DNA from 4 places in the Salinicoccus roseus genome. Region 4 is predicted to be linked to each of the others. Evidence: predicted binding sites of a transcription regulator. Region 4 holds the regulator's gene; each other region holds the start of a gene.

Region 1 (2,206 bases), on a different contig from region 4:
GAAGCGGGTGGTGGAACTGATGAACCCGATGAAGGATATCGATGGGATGACGCCTTTCAACCTCGGTCAGGTATTGACCAATGAGAAGAACAGGCTTGAACCATGTACACCGGCGGGTGTGATGGAGATGCTTGATTTCTATGACATAGATCTGAAAGGGAAGAACGTGACAGTCGTTGGAGCGAGTGCCGTAGTCGGCAAGCCGCTCTCACTGCTGTTCATGAACCGGGATGCGACGGTGACGACATGCAACCTCTATACCGATGACCTGGTGGCCAAATGCAGCAATGCAGATGTCATCGTCAGTGCAGCCGGTGCGATGAACCTGATACGCGCCGAGCATGTGAAGGAGGGGGCGATCGTCATCGATGTCGGCATCAACTTCAACGATGAAGGAAAGATGGTCGGCGATGTCGATTATGAAGGAGTAAAGGACAAGGCCTCCTATATCACGCCTGTTCCCGGCGGCGTCGGAGCGATTACGACGACCGTCCTCGCCTATCATCTGATGATGGCAACCGACTATCAGAAGGAACCGGTCCTCTTCCTGGAACGCTAGAGAAAAGCCATGCAGAAAATTTTCTGCATGGCTTTTCTGATATCACGCTACAGCATGGTGATGTCCAGAATGTCTATGAATGAAATGAATGTCATTTCGGCATCATCGTCCGGATGATGGCCGATCAGCACCATGCTCCATGTATCGACCTGGACGAGTCTGAGTTCGGCATGGAAACGGAAGCCATCGTAGTAATATTCGACATCTACACACCGTTTCTCATGCAGCGCCTTCTTCAGGATGTGGTTCATCTCATCCAGCCGGTCATCGGACAGGACCGGCCGCTCGATCCGGGTCTGGTCCTTGATCATCCGGTCGACCCTTTCAAACTGTTCGGGCATGGTGGCGAAGGGCGCCCATTTGATCATCCCGCGCCCCTGTGGAATATTGGAGTCGAGTTCATCCATCGGCATATCGCGGTAGTCCATCTGCATCCCCCCTCATTGTCCTGTGCCTCTGCCAATTCCAATTATACGAACATGTGTTCGCTTTTTCAAGTGGAATTTATCTTTTCATTTAGGGTATGGGAGAGGGTATGCTACTATAATAGAAAAAGATGGAGGAGGAATCAGCATGATCGGGTACGTCGGTACTTATACAAAAGAGCATGGAAAAGGGATATACAAGTTCAATCTGGACACGGAAGCAGGAAAACTGACCGCCGTGGAAGAGGCGGCGGAATCTCCAAACGCGACCTATCTGGATATCGAAAACGACCGCGTATATGCAGTGAAGAAGGGCAAGACGAAGGCGGGCATCGCCACATTCGAAATCAGCGATCTCGAGACGGGGGAGCTGCGCTTCATCGAAGACTGCCTGGAGGAAGGCGCTTCAGGCTGCCATCTGACGCTCACTTCAGATCAGAATTATATAGTGGATGCGGTCTACCTCTCCGGGGAAATCAGGCTGTACCGCGTGGATGAACGTGGCGTGGCATCAGAGCGTCTGGATATTTTCCAAGTGGAGGGCGATGGCCCCCATGAACGCCAGGACAATCCCCACTCCCATTTCGTCACTGAAACGCCGGATAAGAGATACATCGCAGCGGTGGATCTCGGGGCGGACAAGATTGTGACGCTTGAGATCAGGGACGACAAGCTGCATAAGATTTCGGAATGCACGGTTGCGGCAGGGAGCGGGCCAAGGCATCTGGTTTTTGACGACAGCGGCACCCATGCCTATATTTTCACTGAGCTTTCCAACGAAGTGATCGTCGCCAACTATCATGATGGGGAATTCTTCCCTGTGGAGACATATTCCGCACTTCCCGAATCATTCGAAGGACATTCCCAGGGCGCTGCAATCCGCAAGCATCCGAATGGGAAATACATCTATGTATCGAACCGCGGCCATGACAGCATCGCCGCATTTGAAATCATTGAGGAGGGCAAAGCGCTGAAACGCCTCCAGATCGAGTCCACGAACGGGGACTGGCCGAGGGACTTCAACCTCACACCGGATGGGGACTATCTGATATGTGCCCACGAGCGTTCCCACAACCTTGTACTGTTCAGGGTGAATGACGACGGCACCATCGAACGGCAGGAAGGCGAACTGGAAGTGCCGGAAGGCGTCTTTGTCGGATTCGTCTAAATGAACAGTAGAGGCATATGGGCTGTCCTGGTTCTGATGGCAGTTGCGGTCGGA
Region 2 (2,206 bases), 350 kb from region 4:
TGTGTTTCCCCGCCATACCTTACATAGATGTTGACGCCCTGTCCTTCTTCCGGGTCCAGTTCTTCCTTCATCCAATCCAGTGCACGATCTGTAACTTCCAACATTTCAATCATCCCTTCTGCTACATGAATGTGATTTTAGATTCTGTACCATCCATTATACGTTTAATGTTGGAGATATGTCTAACGACAATGACTACAGCGATGATGAAGGAGAATGCAATCAGCAGCGGATCCCTGAATGCCAGCGAAAGAATAAAGAATAAAACGGCACTCACTATGCTGGACAGGGATACATACTTGCTGAGCTTCAGCGTTATCAGAAAAGCGGCCAGGAGCATGATGAAGAGCAGGGGATTGTATGCCAGTACGGCACCTGCACTGGTAGCGACTGCCTTGCCACCCCTGAACTTGAGGAATATGGAGTAGACATGGCCGATGGCCGCCACAAGGCCGGGAATGAATATATGCATATCCACGTTGAGGAGCATCGCTGCAACCACTGGAAGTGCCCCCTTGAACATATCCAGGAGCAGCACGACGATGCCTGCCTTCTTCCCAAGGATCCTGAAGGTGTTTGTGGTGCCTATATTGCCGCTGCCATGCTGTCTGAGGTCGATCTTATAGAACCACAAGCCGATGAGCAGGCTGAATGGCGTGGAACCCAGGAGATAGCTCAAGACCAGGAGTATTATGATCGTTTCCATTTAAAAACCCCTTTATTATCAGGTACTAACAGTTTACCATAAATTTTTAATGGGGTATAATAAAATATAGTTTACCATAAAATTATTATGTAAACTATTAGTGTTATATGCAATATGAATACATTGATTATGGTTGCAATCCTCACGCTTTTGTATAAAAATAGAACATGAGATAAAAATAACGAACATACGTTTGTAGGAGGAAATCCGATTTGGCAAGACAGAATACTTATAACGATGATTCAATACAAATACTTGAAGGTCTGGACGCCGTAAGGAAAAGGCCTGGGATGTACGTCGGTTCCACCGATTATAGGGGGCTGCACCACCTGGTGTACGAGATCACCGACAACTCGGTCGATGAAGTCATCAATGGCTACGGCGATGAAATAAATATCACCATCAATCCGGATGAAAGCATCACCATCCGCGACAACGGGCGGGGCATGCCGACGGGCATGCACACATCCGGCAAGCCGACACCGGAAGTCATATTCACGGTGCTCCATGCAGGCGGCAAGTTCGGTGCCGGCGGCTATAAGACATCCGGCGGCCTTCACGGTGTGGGGGCTTCGGTCGTCAATGCGCTGAGCGAATGGATGGAGATCAGGATCTACCGGGATGGAAAAGTGCATGAGATGTCATTCAAGGACGGCGGCAAGCTCGACCGTCCATTGGAAGTGACCGGAAAGACGAAGCAGACCGGCACGGAAGTGACATTCAGGCCCGATGGAAAGATATTCAAGAGCGGCACTTCATTCCATTTCGAAACCATCATGGAAAGGATGCGGGAATCCGCGTTCCTGCAGAAGGGGATGCGCATTTCGATTACGGACAGGCGTCCCGAGGAGCCGCTCGAGGAAGTCTTCCAATATGATGATGGGCTGAAAGCCTTCATCAACTTCCTGAATGAGGGCAAGGATGCAATCGGTGATGTGGTCATGTTCTCCGGCGAGTACAACGATATCGTGGCTGAAGTGAGCTTCCAGTATAATGACCAGTACAGTGAAACGCTGATCTCCTTCGTCAACAATGTACGGACGAAGGATGGCGGAACGCACGAGGTCGGCTTCAAGACTGGCTTCACGCGTGTATTCAATGAATATGCACGCAAAATCAAGGAATTGAAGGACAAGGACAAGAACCTTGAGGGCAGCGACATCAGGGAAGGCCTGACTGCCGTCATCTCGGTGAAGGTCCCTGAGAACCTGCTCCAGTTCGAAGGCCAGACGAAGAGCAAGCTCGGTACGAGTGAAGCGCGGAATGTCATGGAATCGCTGATGAGCGAACATCTTCCATACTATCTGGAGGAGAACGGGGCGCTGAGCACCCAGCTAGTCAAGAAGGCGATCAAGGCAAGGAGCGTCCGGGAGACTGCACGGAAAGCCCGTGAGGAGGCTAGGAACGGCAAGAAGCGCCGCAAGGATACACTGCTTTCCGGCAAATTGACGCCCGCCCAGAGCCGCAATGCCAAGAAGAATGAACTGTATCTTGTCGAAG
Region 3 (2,206 bases), 340 kb from region 4:
GTGCCTGTGGAAGATACGTACCAGTTCATGGACACGCCGCACGCCGGAAATGTCATCGATCTTGACTTCGAAGCGAACAGCCAAGCGATTCATGACTTCTTTGAAGCGGATGCAGAGGATCCGGATGCCGGAGAGCCGACCCGAGAGGAACCGGCAGCGAATGAATAGAAAATAAAAAGGATGGCGGTTACGCCATCCTTTTTTTCGTGCTAATATTTCGGTTTCCTGTCGAGGTCGTCCTGGGTCTTCGGCCATGTACGCTTGCCGTCATTCAGTTCGAACTCCATATTCACATCCGTCACGTGCTGCTGCTTCAGGATCAGTTTTTCTATCTCATCCCTGATCCTGTTGACCTCCCTGGAAGTGAGATTCGGGTCGATTTCGGCGACGACTTCCGCGTGGAGGTTGTCGCCTTCCTTCATGACGAAGAGCTTTCTGATGTCCTTTATCTCATCGTGGCGCAGAACGATCTGTGAGACCCGTTCCTCCATGCGCGGGTCATGTTCTCCAAGTGCCCCGGCTGCATTCTCCATGAAGATCTTATAGACGATATAGAACATCGCCAGGCCGATGAGGACCGAAGCGATCCCTTCACTCTGCGAGAATCCTGTGAAGCGGGCGACGAGGATTGCGATGATTGCAAATATCGCACCCCCTGTGGCGACAGCATCCTCGAGGAAGACGAGTTTTGTGGCCGGCTTGGCCCTGTCCATATTGGCGAAGCTCGTCGTTATCGGCTTCAGGCCGTCATAGGGCATGTCCGCCTGCTGGAGCAGCTCCTTTCCGGCCTTATAGAGCACGAATGTCTCGAGTACCGCTGCGATGGCGAGGACGCCGATGTTGATCAGCAGCATGGTCGTATCGGTCTCTACAGGCAGGGGTTCCAGAATGTGGTGGAGACCCTCCCTTACCGTCTCGTAGGCGAGGATGCCGACGATGATGACTGCAAAGAGCAGGACGAGGTTCACCAGACGGCCGAAGCCGAAGGGGAAGCGCTCGGTGGGTGCCTTTTTCGACAGCCCGGAACCTATGAAGACGAAAAGCTGGTTGAGCGCATCGCCGATCGAGTGCATCATTTCGGCGAACATCGCGACGTTGGCCGTCAGGATGAAGGCTACACCTTTGAGCCCTGCGATGAAGAAGTTGACGATGGAAGCGGTGAGGGAGGCCATGCTCCCTTTTTTAAGTAATGCGATGATATCCTTCAATGAGTGTTCCTCCTTTTTCTCTGTAAAGGTTTTATAATGTCCCATACCCAATTGGCACGCATTTACTTATGAATGCAGGAGATTCGTGTCTATCCGGATGGATTCTGTGATATGATGAATATACGGATGTGCGAACATATGTTCTGTATGGAGGGATGACATGTACAATTATCATATCTGTCCGCAGCGCCATGTATTATGCGTCGATCAGAAAAGCTTCTTCGCCAGTGTCTCATGCATTTTGAAGGGGCTCGATCCCATGACGGCCAAACTTGCTGTGGTGGCGGATACGAAAAGCCTCGGCTCCGTAGTGCTTGCGGCTACACCGGAACTGAAGAAGCTCGGCATAAAGACGGGGTCCAGGCTGTTTGAAATACCGGCCCGCCGCGACATATACATCATCAATCCGTCGATGAAGACATATCTGGACTATTCGGCAAGGATTACGGAAATCGCCCTGAAATATGTGGCGCCGGAAGATTTCCATCAATACTCCGTTGATGAGTTTTTCATGGATGTGACGGAAAGCTACCGCATATTCGAGGATTCACCCTATGCTCTGGCCAAGCAGCTCAAGAAGGAAGTATATGAAGAGACGGGGATCGACTGTGCAATCGGCGTCGGGGATAACATGCTGCTCAGCAAACTGTCCCTGGATATCGAGGCGAAGCGGATGCCGGACGGCATTGCAGAGTGGCGCTATCATGATGTGCCCCGGAAGCTCTGGCCCATCAAGCCGCTCAGGAATTTCTGGGGGATCAACAGAAGGAGTGAGGTCAAGCTTAATGAACGGGGGATATTCTCCATCGGGGATCTTGCACGCTATCCGGTGGTCCATCTGAAGCGGGACTTCGGGGTCATCGGTGTGGACTGGCACCTCCATGCCAACGGAATCGACTTCAGCCTCATCCGCGAAAAGCACGCCATCCATTCCCCATCGATCGCAAAGAGCCAGATACTGATGCGGGACTACCGTTTCGATGAAATATATGTGGTGC
Region 4 (2,206 bases):
CTTGAATTCAGGGTGTCCAGGCGTTTTGGATTCATACTGTCTGAAATTCTTCAGTTCCTCCAGCTCCAGCGCACCGCTCAGGTGGAGCAGGCTGTAGACGAGCATGGAACCGTGGCCGGCACTGAGTACGAAGCGGTCCCGGTTGAACCAGTCCATGGAATTCGGGTTGAAGTTCAGATGACGGCTCCACAGCGTGTACGCCATCGGCGCGGCCCCCATCGGGAGTCCCGGGTGCCCGGAATTCGCTTTTTCAACCGCATCGATTGAAAGTGTTCTGATTGTGTTGATCGCAAGCTGATCGGTTTTATCGAATGTCATAGTCATGCTCCTTTATTCTCTGGTATTTTTTTCCTGTTGAATGCGTTTAAGTTTTTCAGGTGTTACATCATTGCCTTCTGGATCGACCACCTTGGTGTTTTCCACCTGTTTTCTGAAGGAGGATCGGAAATTCTCAAGATACTCTTCCCTGAGCCCCTTCAGCTCTTCAAGTTCTTCCTTATTGATGCTGCCCGCCTTCTTTTTGGCGGCCAGTGCATTGATACGTTGCAGTTTTTCCTTTTCAAGCATTGCGAAACCTCCTGTCCACTCACATATAATTTAACACAAAAAAAAGTATGAGACCATTCCCATACTTGATAATCATTTTATGAAGCCGATCATTTCCATCAGCTGGTCCATATGTGTCCGTTCGGCGTACTGTTCGTCCGGAACAGGCGTTTCATCATCAGGCTCCATGATATCCATCTCCGTCACTACTTCATACTCATCTATATATACGATATCGGAATGTGCGTTCTCTGTATTATGGGAATCGAACATGAATATAAGACCGGCAACCAGGGCAAATGCAAAAATGGCACTCAACAGCTTGAATTCCTTCACTTTCATAGCGTCCCCCTCCAGAACATGTGTTTGTATCCACATGGTAACAGAACATCTGTTCCGGGTCAACAAGATTACGAACAAACGTTTGTAACACCACCATATATATGGTAAAATTGAATCAATAATGAGCCGGAGGTATATATATGAAGCCGCTAACAGATAGACAGAAGCAGATATATCAGTTTATAAAGACTACCGTACATGAGAAGGGCTATCCGCCAAGTGTCAGGGAAATAGGCAATGCGGTCGGCCTGCAGTCAAGCTCCACCGTCCATGGACACCTCGCCAAACTGCAGGAGAAGGGATATATAAAGCGGGATCCGACGAAGCCGCGGGCCATCGAAGTCATTACGGAGGAAAACGAACAGTATGGTCCCGTCATACATGTTCCTGTACTCGGCAAGGTCACTGCCGGTCTGCCGATCACTGCAGTCGAGAACATCGACGAATACTTCCCGCTGCCGGAACACTTCACGGCAAACCATAACAGTGAAATCTTCCTGCTGAATGTCGTCGGCGACAGCATGGTCGAAGCCGGCATACACGACGGTGACCGTGTCATCGTACGCAAGCAGAATATTGCGCATAACGGTGACATCATCGTTGCGATGACTGAAGAGGATGAAGCGACTGTCAAGCGCTTCTATAAGGAGAACGGCTACTACAGGCTCCAGCCTGAGAACTCCGCCATGGAACCGATCATACTGGACAGCGTGACCGTACTCGGCAAGGTCGTAGGACTCTTCCGGTCCTTCTGATGATTCCAGACAATAAAGGGCGCCTACCAAAATGGTAGGCGCCCTTTCTATTATCGCTTTTCCCATGCCACCCTGTCTATTCCAATCTCTTTCGATCGGCTATCTGCCAAGTATTATTCTTACCTGCTCCAAAATATCTTTCGCATCTTTCGTATCATTCTCATGTGTTTTACTGATCAACTGCATCCCCTCGTTCTACTTTTTCTATCAGGATGGGCCTTCAGGAAAAGATATAATCTTTAAAAATGCATTTTAACGCTCTTTTTCCACTTCCCCTTGGAAACGTTTTCAAACACTTTTATTTGTATAATATTATACCATAAGAAAAATATTCCATCTACTTCTGGATATAATTTTCTGTGTAATATGGAATATCTTCATCATTGTATGCTGTACCTGTCCCAAGATGCGTGAATGCCGGCTTCAGCGTGTTCACCCGGTGTTCCATCGAGTTCATCAGGCTGTGGTGGGAAAAGATCGGTGATGTATGTCCCATGGCGATGTTCTCGCCGGCCATGCGGTACTGCACTCCGGCTTCCTCAACACGGTCCTTCAATGTCTCC

What was found. The regulator LexA, encoded in region 4, represses DNA repair genes until DNA is damaged. The targets are predictions, from matches to a motif close to CGAACATATGTTCG.
Region 1: the regulator LexA is predicted to act here: its motif matches at 1,034-1,047, upstream of EDC33_RS09595 (YolD-like family protein).
Region 2: the regulator LexA is predicted to act here: its motif matches at 889-902, upstream of parE (DNA topoisomerase IV subunit B).
Region 3: the regulator LexA is predicted to act here: its motif matches at 1,340-1,353, upstream of EDC33_RS01340 (Y-family DNA polymerase).

What each region holds. Positions count from the first base shown of each region.
Region 1 is NZ_RKQJ01000003.1:75,959-78,164, reverse strand. It holds gene EDC33_RS09600 (bifunctional 5,10-methylenetetrahydrofolate dehydrogenase/5,10-methenyltetrahydrofolate cyclohydrolase) at 1-559, shown strand, start outside; gene EDC33_RS09595 (YolD-like family protein) at 607-987, opposite strand; gene EDC33_RS09590 (lactonase family protein) at 1,133-2,152, shown strand; gene EDC33_RS09585 (alpha-amylase) at 2,153-2,206, shown strand, end outside.
Region 2 is NZ_RKQJ01000001.1:233,872-236,077, forward strand. It holds gene EDC33_RS01300 (HesB/YadR/YfhF family protein) at 1-104, opposite strand, end outside; gene plsY (glycerol-3-phosphate 1-O-acyltransferase PlsY) at 122-706, opposite strand; gene parE (DNA topoisomerase IV subunit B) at 919-2,206, shown strand, end outside.
Region 3 is NZ_RKQJ01000001.1:242,719-244,924, forward strand. It holds gene EDC33_RS01330 (LCP family protein) at 1-168, shown strand, start outside; gene EDC33_RS01335 (cation diffusion facilitator family transporter) at 210-1,208, opposite strand; gene EDC33_RS01340 (Y-family DNA polymerase) at 1,369-2,206, shown strand, end outside.
Region 4 is NZ_RKQJ01000001.1:585,307-587,512, forward strand. It holds gene tkt (transketolase) at 1-318, opposite strand, end outside; gene EDC33_RS03125 (DUF896 domain-containing protein) at 331-567, opposite strand; gene EDC33_RS03130 (hypothetical protein) at 640-888, opposite strand; gene lexA (transcriptional repressor LexA) at 1,029-1,643, shown strand; gene EDC33_RS03140 (CAP domain-containing protein) at 1,981-2,206, opposite strand, start outside.